Regions from separate parts of the Alteromonas infernus genome, predicted to be linked through region 1. Evidence: predicted binding sites of a transcription regulator. Region 1 holds the regulator's gene; each other region holds the start of a gene.
What was found. The regulator FNR, encoded in region 1, switches genes on or off when oxygen is low (the NO sensors DNR and NnrR bind a similar motif). The targets are predictions, from matches to a motif close to TTGATCTAGATCAA.

Region 1 (4,331 bases):
TAACCTGCGCTATGGCGAAATTAAACCGCCAAGGCATTTTGCTAAAACGCGCCGACGCCCTCGAGCAGATCACTAATATCGACACCATAGCATTGGATAAAACCGGCACCCTGACTCAAGGCAAGTTCACGATTTCCAATGCGTGGTTTGCTGACGGAATTGATAGCGAAAGCGCTATGGCGATAGCCTGCGCGCTTGAAGCTCGTTCCGAACACCCAATCGCGAAGGCCTTTAACGGTAAGGTATCACACAAGGTGGATAATTTTTCCGTAACGCCTGGGGGTGGCATTAGCGGTGTAATCAATGATACACATTTTTCAATGGGCTCTGCCGCATTTAGCCTGGCTAACTTACCATCATCAGATACTTACCCATCAGCCAATGTATTTTTAACAGTAAAAGGGCAAATCATTGCTGCTTTTGAAGTACGTGACACCCTTCGTGACGATACCCATGAAACTCTAGATATCTTGTCGCAAAGCCATACCCTTGCGGTATTAAGTGGTGACACCCAACAAAACGTTGATACGCTAACCGCGCCTTTGCCCATAAAAACGGCGAAAGGCGGCTTAACACCTGAACAAAAATACGAAGCGGTTCAGCAAATGCAGCAAGGGGGAGCCAAAGTAATGATGATGGGCGACGGCATTAACGATGCACCTGTACTTGCCAGTGCAGATGTTGCCATTGCAGTGGGTAACGCAACGGACGTTGCCAAAACGGCTGCTGACGTTATATTGCTGGGCGATCAACTGTTATCTGTACCAGCGCTAATTAAAACCTCACATCAAGTGAAACAGAAAATAAGACAAAACATCGGCTGGGCTGTGGGATACAACCTTTTAATATTGCCTTTCGCCGTGTCTGGTTTACTTTCTCCATGGATGGCGGTTGTGGGTATGTCATTAAGCAGTATCATTGTAGTTACAAACTCAACGCGACTTTTGAGCAAATAGCATGAGTATTATTTACGTATTAATTCCTATCGCCATCATTATTGTGGCAGTCGCTATTGTCATTTTCTTTTGGGCGGTAAAAACCAATCAGTTCGAGGATTTAGACCGCCAAGGCTATAGCATTCTTTTTGACGATGACTTATCGCCAGAAGAGAAAAAACTGGCCGAACAGCGCAAACAAATACAAGAAGATAAGGCAGCAAAAAGCCAAGAAGATAATGGACGGGATTAATTACTTTTCTGCCTTTCTTATAGGTTTAGCAGGAGGCGTACATTGTGTAGGCATGTGCGGCGGTATTGTTGCAGCGCTTAGAATGGTATCGCCAAAGGGGGCATCGGCATTGCCCTACACCCTCGCCTACAACATGGGACGCATTACTAGCTATACACTAGCAGGGGCCATTACCGGTGCGCTTGGAAAAATAGCTGCTGACTTCGTACCGCTTGCTAATTATGCCCTCTCTCTTCTAAGCGGCATCATGTTGCTTTTACTCGCTTGTTACTTAGGGAAATGGTGGACGGGTTTATCGGTCTTAGAAAACGCGGGCAAAGGCCTGTTTGCAAAGCTTCAGCCTTTATCAAAACGATTTCTTCCTTTCAAAACGCCGTTAAGCGCGGTTCCCTACGGCTTTATATGGGGCTGGCTACCATGTGGATTGGTCTATTCAACGCTAACCTGGTCTCTGGCAGCGGGTAATGCATTGCAAGGCGCTGGCATTATGTTTTTCTTCGGTTTGGGAACGTTACCCACACTGTTAGCCGCAAGTGCCGGTAGCCAGTATCTTGTTCAAAGCTTTCAGCACAGCTATGTGAGACAAGTCATAGCTGTGATAATGGCCATATATGCCACTTATCTAATTTATGGCGCATTCATGTGAAAATGCGTGTACTATAATCATGTGTACATTAAGAGAGTCAGTCTTATGAGCAAAGGAAGCGAATTTTCAATACATTGTCAGAACTGTAGTTTCAGTCACCTCTGTTTACCTGTTGCATTGAATAAGACAGAAATAGAGTCTCTCGACGATATCATAGAGCGCAAAAAGCCCCTTCATAAAGGTGATACCCTTGTTCAAACCGGCGATAAGTTTGAGTCGTTATATGCAGTAAGAACCGGGTCATTTAAATCGTTTGTGACTAACTCTGAAGGTGAAGAGCAAATAACGGGGTTTCACTTTCCCGGTGACATCATTGGCTTTGATGCCCTTCGAGAAAACAAGCACCAAAGTTACACAATGGCTCTAGAAACCGCCATGGTGTGCGAGTTGCCCTACGAAACGCTTGACGAAATGTCGATGCAGCTTCCTAAATTACGCCATCAAATTATGAGCTTTATGAGTGCAGAGATTAAACATGATCACGATTTGATAATGCTTCTCAACAAACGCACGGCTGAAGAACGCCTTTTGTATTTTATCTCTCATTTATCTCAGCGTTTTGAAGAACGCGGTTTTTCACACAGAGAATTTCACCTTACGATGACGCGTAACGAGATAGGTAACTATCTTGGCTTAACGATAGAGACCATCAGTCGCTTATTAAGTCGTTTCCAAAAAGAAGATATTATTAAAGTTGAAGGTAAACTTATTACGATTGTGGACTTTGAACGCCTTAATACCAAGCTAGAAGTGCTTAACGGCCCGAGTATAGTGTGTAACGGCTAATGTGGTCTAACTCGGTTAAATGGGGTTATCTTCCTAAAAGCGCGCATTCAGCGCGCTTTATACTCCTACTCCCATAACCCTTTTTTCCCATTATTGGCAATGACGCTATACATTGTTGCTTGCCTTGCAATATAAAATACTTGATCTAAAACAACTTACGTTTTCCACATTGTCGTTTATAGTTAGTACAAGTTACTGTTGAACGTTACCGTTCACACAGCCACGACCAAACTTCGTATTAGGGGGAGTTATGATTGAGTGTAAACGAATCCTTGCGGTAGTCGATGCCGAGCGAGATAACCAGCCCGCGTTAAGTCGCGCTTATGAATTAGCATCAAAGACCGGGGCCTCTGTAACTGCGATTATGGTGGTTTACGACTTGTCTTATGATATGACCACTATGTTAAGTCCAGATGAGCGAGAAGCCATGCGAGATGCTGTTACCAATGAGCATGCTAAATGGCTCTCTGGGCAGCTTAAAGAACAAGGCTTCGGTGAAACTGACATCGTGGTTGAATGGAACAATCGTGCCTACGAATCGATTATCTATTACACACTTAAGAATCAAATTGACCTTGTTGTAAAAGCCACTAAAAAGCATGACGACCTGGCTTCCGTTATTTTTACACCTACCGATTGGCATTTAATGCGTAAGTGTCCGCGCCCCGTTTTATTAGTTAAAGAGCATGATTGGCCAGAAGGCGGCGAGATCATTGCCGCTGTAAACGTCGGCAGTGAAGACGAAGAACATGCTGCGCTTAACGACAAGATTACCGTTATCGCCAATGATTATGCGGCCTTGCTAAAAGGTAAGGTTAATTTAGTCAATAGCTTCCCTTCTACGCCACTTAATATTGCTATCGAGGTGCCCGAATTTGACCCTGATACCTATCATGACGCGGTAAAAAATCATCATAAGAAAGAAATGAAAAGCCATGCGTTAAAGTACGGCATTGCAGATGAAAAATGTGTTGTCAGAGAAGGGCTACCTGAAAAAGTCATTCCACAAGTGGCAAAGACATTAGACGCCGAACTCGTCATTATAGGCACTGTAGGCCGTGTTGGTCTTTCTGCCGCGCTTATTGGGAACACGGCGGAGCATGTTATTGATGAGCTAAATTGTGACGTATTGGCTATCAAGCCAGACGGATTCGAGTCGCCGTTAAGTGTGTGATGCCATTAACCTTACGAGCAACCTTTTATGCGTAAATTTAAGAATACAGGCATGGTCTAGAAAAGGCCCTTTATTGTATAATGCTTGCTTTATCACGAACCAAGCTAGTTAATTATGAGTTTAGGCACAAGCAGTGCTGATGCGTCGGTACTAAACGCAGCGCAAAGTAAGCAAAAGTACAACTTCAACAAACTTCAGAAGCGCCTTCGCCGCAATGTGGGTAAAGCCATAGGCGATTTCGGTATGATTGAAAACAATGACAAAGTCATGGTGTGTTTATCTGGCGGTAAAGATAGTTACACCATGCTGGACATTTTATTGTTTTTAAAGAAGATTGCGCCTATTCACTTCGACATAGTTGCGGTAAACCTTGACCAGAAGCAACCAGGGTTCCCTGAGCATGTATTGCCTGAATATCTAGAGCGTATTGGTGTTGATTACAAAATTGTAGAAGAAGACACCTACTCTATTGTTAAAGATAAAATTCCTGAAGGTAAAACCACCTGTTCACTTTGTTCAAGACTGCGCCGCGGTATT
Region 2 (4,331 bases), on a different contig from region 1:
ACCCAATGCAGAAGAAGAGGCCGCTCAATGACGCTGAAATGGCGTTTTTAAAACAGTCTGCTGTTAATTATGTTGTGTTAAAAGATGAATACTTGGAAGAAGCGAACTAGTTTCGCTTCTCACTTTGCTCAACAATGTCACGAACTCGCTTAACAATATCAGAAGTGTCTGGGCGCTTTTGTGTCCATATATAGAACGCTTCAGCCGCTTGCTCAACCAGCATCCCTAACCCATCTATTTGCGTTTTAACACCTAGTTCAGCCGCATCTCTCATAAAACGCGTGGGTGAATTTTTATAAACCATGTCGTACACCACTTCACAGTGTTGTAAAACACCGTCATTCAAACTGCACGGCAACGCATTGCTTAAACTAGCTGCTGTTGAATTGATAATAATATGAGGTGCAATCGTTGCGATATCCTCAAGGGCCACTACGTCCACTTTAGGGTTTGAAGCAGCGCTTGCCACTTCTTCAGCTTTGGCTTTCGTTCTATTCGCAATAGTCAGTGTAGCAGCGCCCGCTTTTAATAACGGAGAAATGACGCCACGGGCTGCGCCGCCGGCTCCGATAAGTAACACGTGTTTATCTTTAATTTTCACGCCGCTATTTAGTAAATCATTGACTAGCCCCACACCATCTGTGTTGAACCCTAACAGCTCACCTCTGTCACCATTCATTAGTGTATTAACAGCTTGTGCGTCTTTAGCTGCTTGATCATCTACCTTTGCTAAGTTAAAGGCATCAAGCTTAAAAGGCATGGTGACATTGCAGCCTACAGCGCCTTCTTGAGCTAAAAACGCTTTGGCAGCTTCAACAAAACCATCTTCAGGCGCAAGTATCTTTTCATAAGAAATCTTTTCTCCGACCTGATCTGCAAACATCTGATGGATGGTTGGTGATAAACTCTGTGCAATAGGGTTGCCAAATACAGCGAATTTTTTCATGGGAATACGAGACTTATTTAATATAAAGAAGAAAAGCGATAATCGTGTTACGCAGAGTACACCATATGCGCGTATAGGTGGAGAGAAGAAAGTACGCGAATTGGCGAATACGTTTTACGACATAATGGAAACCGACCCATTAGCAAGCGAACTTTTGGCTCTTCACCCTCAACCGCTTGATAGAATTCGCCACGTGTTCTTTTTATATTTAAGTTTGTGGCTTGGCGGCCCAGATGATTATCAGCAGCAATTCGGCCACCCGCGACTTCGTGCACGCCACCTTCCTTATACCGTAACGCCAGAACTTAAAGCGCAGTGGATGTACTGTATGCGCAAGGCTATGTTTAAAACTGTCGATGATATAACGTTAGCGCAACAGCTACTTGAAGCACTTGACCAGCTTGCCAGCCATATGGTGAACACCAAATAAAAAAGCGCGTTGAAAGGAATAACCTTTAACGCGCAAGTCCCCTGTTACTGTCTACGCTCTTTGTGGCGTATAAAGTAGTACAATTACGAAAGCCTCAATTTTTGGGTGTTCGGCCTTAAAAGGTATAGCCTACCGATATGGTGTACACCCAAGGGTCTATTTCAATATCACTCACCTTACCTGCGGCATCACCAACCTTAAACGTGGCTTCAGTATCAATATCGATGAAACGTACTGATGCATTTACATGCCACTTTGTATCAATTTGGTAGTCCATACCCACTTGAGCTGATAAACCAAATGAGTTATCGAGTGATAGGTCGCTTAAGCCTGCATCCTCGTTTGCGCCAGTAAATTCCTCATCAAAGATAAAGGTGTAGTTAATACCCGCACCAATATATGGCTGAAAGGCTGAACTTGCATCGTTGAAGTAATAGTTAGCGGTGAGTGTTGGCGGTAAGTGAGTAACTTCACCAAGCTGATTTCCCGTACCTAACGGGTCGGCAACAGAGAAGTTCACGTCGTGCTTAAAGGGCGTTGCCGCAAGCAGTTCGATATTAATTTTATCAGTAATGAAGTATGCAACGTTCAAACCTAGCTGGGTATCGTTATCAATATTAAGGGCAACACCAAGATCATTGCCACCAGCGACGATGTTAGAAGTAGATTCGTCAGGAGCAACGGTAGTCAGACCGCCTCGAACAATCCAATCGCCCTGCTGATGAGCGCTAGCTAAAGGTGAAAGTGCAGCAAGGGTAAGACAAAGTGCAGATAAAGTGTGTTTGCGCATGATGTGTCTCTTTTGTGTTTAACTAAGATGGCGCTACTTTACGCCGTTAGCTAAACGAAACATTGATCCAGCGCAAAGTTAATAACCCACTGAAACACCAACGGTATTTGAAATTGATATAGATCAACAAGAAATGCCGCAGAGTGACTTCATGCGGCGTTTTTGTATGACTTTTTTATGCTTAAACTTTCTTTGGTGTAAGCCTGGATAAAGAAGTGATTGAATTGAACACTTTTTACCACGGAGTAGGTTTAAGCCAATCCGTAAGCTTAGCCTCAGCACTCCCTGGTGCCGGGGTATAGCAGTATTCCCACCGGGCCAACGGCGGCATAGACATTAAAATAGATTCCGTACGTCCACCGGTTTGCAAACCAAATAAGGTGCCACGGTCGAATACTAGATTAAATTCAACATAGCGACCTCTGCGATAAAGCTGAAAATCACGCTCTCTTTCGCCATAATCAGTTTGCTTGCGTCGCTCAACAATAGGGACATAAGCATCAATAAAACCATTGCCAACCGCCTGCATAAAAGCGAATGACTGCTCGAAGCCCCATTCATTAAGGTCGTCAAAGAACAACCCACCTACGCCACGGGTTTCGTTGCGGTGTTTTAAGTAAAAGTACTCATCGCACCATTTTTTGTACTTGGGGTATACGTCTTCACCGAATGGCTTGCATAATTTCTTGGCTGTATCATGCCAATGCACCACGTCGTCTTTAAAGGGATAAAACGGCGTTAAATCAAAGCCACCGCCAAACCACCAGATAGGTGCTTCGCCCTCTTTTTCTGCAATAAAAAAGCGCACGTTTGCATGAGAGGTGGGAATATACGGGTTGTGGGGGTGAATAACTAAAGATACTCCCATTGCCTGAAAGTTTCGCCCTGCAAGCTCCGGACGATTAGCCGTAGCAGACGCTGGCATTTGACTGCCGAACACATGGGAAAAGTTTACGCCGCCTTGCTCTATCACCGCACCATTTTTAAGCACGCGAGAGCGTCCACCGCCCCCTTCTTCGCGCTGCCAACTGTCTTCAACAAACTGGCCCTTACCGTCGGCAAGTTCAAGGGTTTGGCAAATGGTATCTTGCAACCCTAGTAGATAGCTTTTTACTTGTTCTATTACTTCAGCGGCATTTTTACCGTCCAATAACTCTGCTGATGTCATGCTCTTATTACCTCTGCTGTGTCACCATCGCGAATGGTACTGGGTTTAGTTGCACCGCCTACTTTACCTTCTACATAAAATACAGAATCTGCAAACACGGCTTTGGCTTCGTCGGTGTCTGTCGCTGGCGGTTGCCCTGTTAGGTTAGCGCTGGTTGAAACAAGTGGCTTACCCAACTTATTGCATAGCGCTACAACCACAGGATGATTAGTTACGCGCACCGCTATTTTACTATGTTTGCCGGTTAACCAAACAGGCGCCGATGACGACTTAGGTAATAGCCAGGTGTTAGGGCCAGGCCAGCTTGAAAAAATATCGGTACGTCTATCGGGACGAATTGCATTGTCATCTACGTAGGGCAAAAGCTGGCTGTAATTAGCGGCAATTAATATTACGCCTTTTTCAACAGGCCTTTGTTTGATATCTAATAGTGCATTAACCGCTGCTTCGTTGTCAGGGTCACATCCTATACCCATTACCGCTTCGGTCGGATAAACAATTAAACGCCCCGCTTCGAAAGCGGCAACAACAGGGCCGACTTCAGATGCATTAGCCTCAACGGGGGTAAACGTATTTACGTTCCCATTTTGAGTATCAGACATGATTTTTGTTCTCTACGTATGATTACTTTTTGTAGCCACAAGTTGGCTGCGGGCACTGAATTTGCCCTTTTTTATCTATCAACACTGTCCATCCACAGTCTGGGCAGCTTTCATTTACAGGCGTGAAATTTAGCACATATCGGCATTGCGGATAATGGTTACACGCAAAAAACTGTTTGCCGTATTTATTGGTGCGTGAAATTAAATGCCCTTTCTTACACTTTGGGCAGTCAACTAAGGTGTCTTCTTTTTCTTTGATAGGCTCAATGTGATGGCATGAGGGAAAGTTGGTACAGCCTATGAACATGCCAAACCGACCCTTTTTAATGGCTAGATCGCAGGCGCACTTTGGGCAGGCCATACCGTCTAGCGTTTTAAGGACCGTGGTTTGGGTA
Region 3 (4,331 bases), on a different contig from region 1:
AGCCGTTTGTTATGTCGGTGTTGGCGCTGCCGTTAGTGCTTCCACCTACGGTACTGGGGTTTTACTTACTCATTGCATTCTCACCGCAAAGTGCTTTGGGTCAGGGGTGGCATACCTTAACGGGAAGTAATTTGGCCTTTAGCTTTGAAGGTTTGGTGTTAGGTTCGGTTCTCTATTCTTTACCGTTTGCGCTTCAGCCCCTTTATGGTGGCTTTTCTCAATTAGACGCTCGTTATTTAGATGTGGCTAAAACGTTGGGCTTTTCGGCAACCGAAGCATTTGTGAGAATTGTATTACCCTTAAGCAAAGCGCCCATTATCGTTGCCTTGGGGTTAAGCTTTGCCCACACCATCGGTGAGTTTGGCGTGGTGCTGATGATAGGCGGGAATATTCCTGGCGAAACTCAAGTGCTCTCCATAGCCCTTTACGAGCAAGTCGAAGCGTTGGAGTACGAAAAAGCGCATAATCTTGCCATAGCACTCTTGGTATTCTCGTTTGTGCTGCTAGCTGCCATTTACCGTTTTAATGGCATTGCGAGCCATTTCGGCAGCAGGTCACAAATACCTCGTTCCGCCCCAAACAAGGGCGAGGGTTGATATGGAAATTCACGCTTTCTTGCCTAACAGAATTGATGCCCAAATAACGCTTCAGCCCGCAAGCCGTTTCATTGGCGTTACCGGCCCTTCCGGGGCGGGTAAAAGCAGCCTTTTTCGGGCTTTAGCCGGCGTAGAAAAACGCGCCAAGGTGGCTAAATCATGGTCTTTTGAAAAGATAGGTATCGTGTTTCAGCAGCCCATGTTGTTTCCGCATACTAACGTGCGGGGTAATTTAGCCTTGGCGCAGCGTCATGCTAGCCCCAACCCCTTATCAGTAGAGGCGTGTGTAAAAGGGTGTTACTGCGAGCACCTTTTAGAAAAGCCTATTGATTCACTATCAGGGGGGGAGGCACAGCGTGTGGCGATAGCGCGGGCTTTGGCGAATGGCCCTTCCGTTTTATTGCTAGATGAGTCACTAAGCGCCATCGATATTTTTACCCGGCGCAAAATTTATCAGTTCTTAAATACTCTGTGTGTGTCTGGCCAGCTTACTTGCTTTGTTATCTCTCATGATTTAGATGATTTAGCACTCTTTAGTGATGAACTGGTTTATGTAGAGCAAGGTAAGGTATCGCTTTGCGGTGCGACAACAGATGTGCTTTCTCAAGTATTCGAAAAAGAAGGGGTTGCAATACCTTCAGCCGTATTAGAGGGGCATAAGTGCTCTGAAAGCGTTACGCAAGTTGAAAATATGCACGGCATAACCCGAATTATGGTTGCAGGTCATGAGGTATTTGTTACAGAAGAAGCAATATCATACATGGAAAATACTAAGAGCGCTTACAGGGCACACAGCATTACAGAGGTGAGTAACCCAGAGCAGGATAACGGGCCTGCGCCAGTACGTTTTGCGGTAAAAGCCTGCGATGTGAGCATAGATATTAATGTGGGAGGATTTAACAGCGCGAGCACGGTTAGCATTTTAAATGCGCTACCTTGCACGATAACAAGTATTGAGCCTGTACGGCTCACTTCTAGCCAAAACAAAAAGTCGCATCAGCAAGTTACATGGGGCGGTAAAGTGCTTTTGAAGCTTATTTTAGAGAATGACAGCCAAGCACTTTACGCAAGTATTAGTCATATTTCTTTATCGCGCCTCAACTTAAATGTTGGCGATAAAGTGATTGCCCGATTTAAATTGCCTTAGAGTAATTACTAAGCGTTTCAGTCGCATTTAGGTAGGCATCAAAACGGGTACATACCGCTCTAATAAATATCCGAGCATGTTCTGGTACCCGTATGTGGTGCGCCGAAATTTCAATGATTCCATCGTCTGCAAGACGCTCTAAATTACTTAATGCTTCTGAAAAGTACTCGTCAAAAATAATATGATGCTTGCTGGAAATACTCTGTTTATCTACAGACAGGTTGCACATCAAGCTTGATATTACATCACGACGAACGAGGTCGTCTGGTGTTAACGAAAGCCCAACTTTGGCTGAGGGTAATTGTCTGTCTATACGTTTATAGTACTCTTTCAAATCTTTGGCGTTTTGAGTAAAAGCATTACCTATTGTGCTAATAGCAGACACGCCGACGCCAATTAGGTCGGTATCTCCGCGCAAAGTATAGCCTTGGAAGTTTCGGTGAAGCTTACCTTTGTGCTTAGCGATGGCGAGTGAATCGCTGCGTAACGCAAAATGATCCAGCCCAATCATTTCATACCCCACTTTTTTAAAGCCATTTACAGCAAGGTTGTACAAGGCTGCTTTCTCTTCGCTACTAGGAAGAGTTCCTGGCGCAAACTTTCGCTGTGCGGCAAAGCGCTCTGGCAGATGAGCGTAGCTAAAGAGCGAGATACGGTCTGGCATCATGGCTTTAGTTGCAGCTATGGTAGATGCAAAAGTCTCTTCTGATTGGTTAGGCAGGCCGTAAATTAAATCCAAATTCACCGATTCGAAACCTAAAGTACGGGCTTCGGACACTAAATCTGCGATATGCGAAGTACTTTGAACACGGTTTATTGTTTTTTGCACGTTGTAGTCAGTGTCTTGAAGGCCAAAGCTGATACGGGTATAGCCCAAGCCCCTCAGATTTTGTAAATAGGTTTTATCAACGTTTCTTGGGTCTAATTCAATAGATAATTCAGCGCCTACTTCAAACGTGAAATGTTTTTTCAAAAGGTACATTAAAAAAGTGTGCTGAACTTTATTTAAAAAACTGGGCGACCCACCGCCTAAATGCAGCGAAACTACAGGCTTATCGTCTGCTAAATAACGCTTAGAAACTATCTCTTTTTCTAAGTAGTCTAAATAGTCGTCTGCCTTTTCGTTGTGCCGAGTCACAAGTTTGTTGCAGCCGCAGTAATAGCAAAGCGTTTTACAAAAAGGAATGTGCACATACAAACTCACGGCTTTCGCTTTAGACACGGTTAGCGCGTGAGGGGATAAATCTTCTTTTAGCGATTCGAACTTAAGTGCAGTAGGGTACGAGGTATAACGAGGTGCATGTTGCGCATATTTGGTTATAGTGGAATTATCGCGAAGTTGTTTTATAGCAATGGTGTTCATTTTTTATCTACACTTATGTTGAACCATCTTGGTGGTTATTCACCAATATAGATTTAGCATAATGAATAAGGCAGGGGCTTGTTTTGATCTACTTCAAGGTTTTTGCGTTAAATATAGTTACAGTTTTGATTATGCCCTTAATTCTGGTACAGGGGCTTTGGGTTCGCAAAAAAACGCAAGTGCTGCCTGAGCCTAGGGGGGAGCGGGTATTTGCCGCTTTTAAAAACATTAAGGCAACATCAAATCGTGTTTTAGTTGTGGGCGACTCAGCGGCCGCGGGCGTTGGGGCTGATACACAGCACCGTGCGCTATCAGGGCTGCTGTATGCTGGCTTGTCTAAGCATAGCCCCACCCACGTATCGCTACATGCCAAAACGGGTTATAAAAGTGAAGATGTGATAGCGCTTCTACATGGACTACCTGCTGAAAGCTTCGCATCAGCATTGGTTTCTATTGGTGTAAACGATGTCACTAAGTTTGTTTCAATAGCCCGCTGGCGAAAAAATATAGAAATTGTGCATAAGCTATTAACCCAAAAATTCGGCTGCCAACGAATCGTGTTTACCGCGCTGCCACCAATCCACAGTTTTCCCGCACTACCCCAGCCTTTGCGGGCGCTACTTGGGTTAAGGGCGCTTCTGCTAAATCAAGTGCTTGAGCAGTGTGTTGTAAATTGGGCTAACACTGAAGTGCTTTATGTACCAGCGCTTAAGGTAACGGGTTCGGTTCAAGGTGTTCAGCAAAGTGGGCTAATGGCAGAAGACGGCTTTCACCCGTCTGCAGAGGGATATCATCTGTGGGCACAGCATGCGCTAGAGCGATTAAAACGATAATTTATTTTTCTACGGCAGCTCTAAATAAAGCATCCCTTGGGGTTGAAGTTTCTTTTAGTAACCTCATTTTGTTACCAACCTTATCTAGTTACTAGCCTTATCTAGTTACTAACCTTAACTAAGTAATAACGATTTCAATAAAAGAGAGCAAATATGCAGAAAGTGACCGTAAATATGGTGTCCGATGTGGTTTGTCCGTGGTGTATCGTAGGGTACCAGCGTTTACAAGAAGCCATTAAAGCGCTTGACGATATTGAAGTCGACATTAAGTTTCACCCCTTCGAGCTAAACCCAAACATGCCTGAAGAAGGACAGAACTTACGTGAGCATATAATGGAGAAATATGGCATTGGTGCAGAACAAAGCGCGCAGAATAGAGCACGCCTTGTAGA
Region 4 (4,331 bases), on a different contig from region 1:
TCCCCAATCAATAGCCACAAAGTCTGCCGCATCAATGGTATCGGATGTCTCTCCAATGCGATAAAGCGCTAACTCTTGTTCTAGTAAAACCTCACTGTTTACTTCTTCTGACTTAAGCGGTTCGGTGGAAAAAGAAAGATCGGTTACACGCTCATGAAGTTGTCTGGACAAGCTATCGAGCGTAAGCACTTCGGCTTTCACTGACCAATCGGGAAATGTACTGTGCAAGTGACTTAACATTTGGGGTAATAATAACTCGCTCGCTAGTTGTGTGGCGCCGCACACAACATATTCAGATGACTGAATTTGTAGCTCTTGTTTTGCCTCGTTTAGCGTCGCGCAAAGCTGTCGAGCGTAGGGCAATAATTTTTCGCCCGATTGAGTAAGCTGGATACTATTTCTTTGCCTTATGAACAACGTGGTATGAAAGTACTCTTCAAGTAACTTTATGCGAGCGCTTACGGCAGACTGAGTGAGGTAAAGATTCTCTGCGGCTTTACCAAAGTGACGGGTTTTTGCCACTTCTATAAACGTGGTGAGAAAGCGTATATCCATGCTTGTTGTACAACCAAATCAAAGTAAAACTAAGTTGGCACAGATAATACGGCAAGTAAACACAAAAGCACAGAAGCGTACCGCATGTAACGGTACGCTTTATTAAAATTTCACCAACTCGATGAATTAATACTCTTCTTGGTGCAGGCGACGCTGTTTATCACGACGTTGCAGGTCACGCTTTTGCTTTGCCTTCACATCGCTATGACGTTTAGCATTTGGCTTTTTAGCGTGAAAACCTTCGTCTTCTACCGAGTCCCATTCTTCACGCTGGTAACGATAGTCTTTGCTCATTGCATTCTCTAGGTAGTTAACACGCCTTAATTATTATCCTAAGCCATAAAATGAAAAACGAATTTTAATCATCGTAGCGATAATAATTTTTGATGATTCACGCTTTGATTGGCTTAAAACTATGTTTCTGCCAGTTAGCTGTACTATGGTGCACCGTAAGCGCGGAAGTTATAAAACCCTATAAAAATAATTTTTATTGCTATTTTACAAGTAATTAAAGCAATAACAGTGCCCCTTTCTCTTTGCCGAGCAACTGCTCAAAAAGCAAGCTACATTTTTATTTTTTTGTTACTTTTTAAACCGTTAAAAATTTTTTATTGATAAGAGAAAAATCTTTTGTTTTATCTTCGTTTTTAATTGTCATAAAAGTGCGCTGAACAAAACATTACGTTGGGTACATCATGAAACGTTTAGCTATTCGACCATCAGCAAAACCTTATATTGACCGTCAAAAATTTCCCTATGGATTTCGCAAATCAGGTGACTTTAGCATTGCAGAAGCAGATCTTCTTACTCAATACGGTAAAACGTTACTGCAATTAGAAACGGGTGAACTTACACCACAAAACGACGATGAAGCGCATTTTGTTGACTTCATTAGCGGCAAGGTTGAAGCAAGTAACAACCTAGAAAAGGCGTGGGCGAAGTATGTCCGGTTAGCAAGAGGCAAGAAGCACTTTTATACGCTTCACAGCAGCGCGAGTAATCAATCGGATTATGACGACGACTTTTCCGACGATGAATTCGATGTAGCATAATCATTTGACCCTCTTAAAAAAGCTCGCTCCGGCGAGCTTTTTTGTTTTACGACTCGAAATGATCTCAATCAACTTTTGGCAAGAACAAAATGAAGAAACGTTAAGGACTGTCTACACTTAGACTAATACAAAGCGATGCCAATTTACTTGTTAATATCGCTTTGAATAACGAGCCCAAGCAAAGGAGGCGCAACGATGATCATTAGTTCAAAACAGCTTACTCACTTTTCCATTCACGCCGTGGATGACAAAGTGGGCGGCATCCGCGATATCCTTTTTGATGACGAGACCTTTACCGTACGCTATTTGGTTGCAGATACAAACACCTGGCTTCCACTTAGCCGCAAGGTTGTGATATCTCCTATCTCTGTGACAGGTTTAGAAGCCGAGGAGGAGTCCATTCAAATAAACATGACGGTTGATACTCTTAAAAACAGTCCGTCTATTGATGAGCATAAACCTGTATCTCGTGAATATGAGGAGAATCTCTTCAAATACTTCGGGTATGGCTATTATTGGATAGGACCAGGAGCTTGGGGGGAGTTTGCTCATCCCGATGAGTTAGTTGAATTACAGCACGCTGAGGAATCAGACACGGTCCACCCTAAAAAATCCACGAATCACCTGCGTGCTGTTGCAGAGGTGGGCGGATACGAGGTGGCTACAACCACTGATAATGTCGGCCACATCAGTAACTTTATTATTGATACGCGAAGCTGGGAAATTGTACTGCTGGTTGTAGATACCAATAATTGGCTTCCAGGCGGAAAACACCTTGCTCTTCTACCGACCGATGTAGATAAAATCGACTGGGCTGCACACTGCGTCAGCGTTAAGCTAAGCCATGACGAGCTAATTAATCGACCAGAAGTAGACAGTGATAAAATTACTGAAGAATCTTATATTCCTACATTATGCGCACAAATAAATAGTGAAACGCGTTAAGGACTAACGAGAAAATTTCATGCTGATAGATAATGCAATGTCCGTTTGCTAAGGCGGACATTGCACTTTAGAAAGGAAGAAAAACACTACTCGCAGAAAAATTCGTACATTAACGCAATTAAACGTTTAACACGTTCGTCAGCTAATCGATAATAAATGGTTTGACCTTCCCTTCTCGTGGCCACCATTTTTGATTCTCGCAGTAGGGCAAGATGTTGTGAAATTACAGGTTGTGATACGCTAACGACCTCAAGCAGCTCGGTTACCGATTTCTCCTCCTTTAATAGCGAGCAAAGCACCATAAGGCGCGTTTTGTTCGCAAATTGCTTAAGGAAGATCTCAGCCTCCACCGCATGTTCCATTATATCATCTGAACCTATCACCATATCCTCGGACATAAGCACTCTCTATCTGTAAAGTATTTCAACGTCAATTTATCCATTTACTATACTAAAGTATAAGACAATTTGCCGACTTGCCATTTTATGCGATGAATTCCCGTATTTTATGAAATTTTGTAGTGCTACCCTATGAATATTGATTTTATCTTATTTATACCTCAGTTTCAGCGAAAGCGATTTTTAAAGGAAATATAATGCTAATTGATATCAAGAAACGGCTAGAAAATATCGACCTGGACATAAGAACAATAACGGCAGAACAAGCCGTCAGTGAGCAAAAAAATAATGGGGGTACGCTTATTGATGTTAGGGAAGCAGCAGAGGTCAGCAAAGAGCCCGTCCCTTGCGCCCTTCATATCCCGCGTGGCGTTTTAGAAATGAAGGCATTGGAACACTTTAGCGATGCTTCCACGCCTCTTTATATTCACTGTGCGTCTGGCGTGCGTGCTACGCTCGCAGCAGAACAGCTATTAAAGATGGGTTATGAGAATGTGTCGGTTATCACGTGTTCTGTACCTACAATTAATCAAGCCAGCACAAATGACTAAGTAAAGCCGTATGTGCTATAAGAGACGCTAAACGAAGTCAAAAGGCGTTTTATGCTTAAATCCACACTAGAACAGTGGCGTATGTTTAAAGCCGTTGTAGATGCAGGCGGCTTTAATCAAGCCGCTGCAGAAGTACATAAAAGTCAATCAAGCGTTCACCACGCAGTACAAAAGCTAGAAAACGCGATTGGGGTTACTTTATTTGAAAATATAGGCCGCAAAGTAAAGCTTTCTCCACAGGGTGAACTTATGTACCGCCGTGCCTCTTTTCTGCTTAGTGAAGCCCATAAGTTGGAAGCGGTGGCTGATAGCCTACAGGCCGGAACAGAAACAACACTACGTATAGCGGTGGACATAATCTTTCCCTCTGAGCTGTTATACAACGTTCTCGCTAAAGTCTCTTCTGAATTTCCCCAGTTGCGCATTGAGATAGAAGAAACCGTATTAAGTGGCGCTAATTCACTGTTAAGTAGTGGAAAAGTAGATTTAGGAATATCCCCTTTCGTGTTGCCCAATGGGTTCAGCGAAGACCTTTGTGAAATTGAGTTTGCCGCTGTTGCTCATGTAGACCACCCGCTACATCAGTTAAACCGAACACTCACCCTTGAAGATTTAAAGGCACATAGGCAAATAGTAGTGCGCGACTCCTCCGCCGAGCGAAAGGCAGACGTTGGGTGGCTAGGCGCCGAACAGCGCTGGACAGTAAGCCATGTAAGAACATCACTGGATATCATTGCCCAAGGATTAGGATTTGCATGGTTACCAATTGCTATTATTAAAGAAGAGCTAGAAAGCGGTACTTTGCAACCACTCCCTTTAGACAATAATGC

Region 2: the regulator FNR is predicted to act here: its motif matches at 2,280-2,293, upstream of ACX5J7_RS03715 (OmpW family outer membrane protein).
Region 3: the regulator FNR is predicted to act here: its motif matches at 3,190-3,203, upstream of hemN (oxygen-independent coproporphyrinogen III oxidase).
Region 4: the regulator FNR is predicted to act here: its motif matches at 1,666-1,679, upstream of ACX5J7_RS15535 (PRC-barrel domain-containing protein).

The regions. Positions count from the first base shown of each region.
Region 1 covers NZ_CACSIG010000037.1:28,305-32,635, reverse strand. Annotated here, with positions in the region: gene ACX5J7_RS10230 (heavy metal translocating P-type ATPase) at 1-956, shown strand, start outside; gene ccoS (cbb3-type cytochrome oxidase assembly protein CcoS) at 958-1,188, shown strand; gene ACX5J7_RS10220 (sulfite exporter TauE/SafE family protein) at 1,175-1,834, shown strand; gene fnr (fumarate/nitrate reduction transcriptional regulator Fnr) at 1,880-2,620, shown strand; gene uspE (universal stress protein UspE) at 2,871-3,794, shown strand; gene ttcA (tRNA 2-thiocytidine(32) synthetase TtcA) at 3,909-4,331, shown strand, end outside.
Region 2 covers NZ_CACSIG010000008.1:394,461-398,791, reverse strand. Annotated here, with positions in the region: gene ACX5J7_RS03730 (gamma carbonic anhydrase family protein) at 1-110, shown strand, start outside; gene aroE (shikimate dehydrogenase) at 107-946, opposite strand; gene ACX5J7_RS03720 (group II truncated hemoglobin) at 945-1,376, shown strand; gene ACX5J7_RS03715 (OmpW family outer membrane protein) at 1,492-2,166, opposite strand; gene hemF (oxygen-dependent coproporphyrinogen oxidase) at 2,402-3,334, opposite strand; gene tsaC (L-threonylcarbamoyladenylate synthase type 1 TsaC) at 3,331-3,936, opposite strand; gene ACX5J7_RS03700 (DNA topoisomerase family protein) at 3,959-4,331, opposite strand, start outside.
Region 3 covers NZ_CACSIG010000063.1:103,356-107,686, forward strand. Annotated here, with positions in the region: gene modB (molybdate ABC transporter permease subunit) at 1-596, shown strand, start outside; gene ACX5J7_RS15720 (ATP-binding cassette domain-containing protein) at 598-1,743, shown strand; gene hemN (oxygen-independent coproporphyrinogen III oxidase) at 1,730-3,106, opposite strand; gene ACX5J7_RS15730 (SGNH/GDSL hydrolase family protein) at 3,238-3,939, shown strand; gene ACX5J7_RS15735 (DsbA family oxidoreductase) at 4,093-4,331, shown strand, end outside.
Region 4 covers NZ_CACSIG010000063.1:55,612-59,942, reverse strand. Annotated here, with positions in the region: gene ACX5J7_RS15550 (LysR family transcriptional regulator) at 1-555, opposite strand, end outside; gene ACX5J7_RS15545 (hypothetical protein) at 682-849, opposite strand; gene ACX5J7_RS15540 (MaoP family protein) at 1,251-1,607, shown strand; gene ACX5J7_RS15535 (PRC-barrel domain-containing protein) at 1,803-2,552, shown strand; gene ACX5J7_RS15530 (ArsR/SmtB family transcription factor) at 2,639-2,950, opposite strand; gene ACX5J7_RS15525 (rhodanese-like domain-containing protein) at 3,148-3,501, shown strand; gene ACX5J7_RS15520 (LysR family transcriptional regulator) at 3,553-4,331, shown strand, end outside.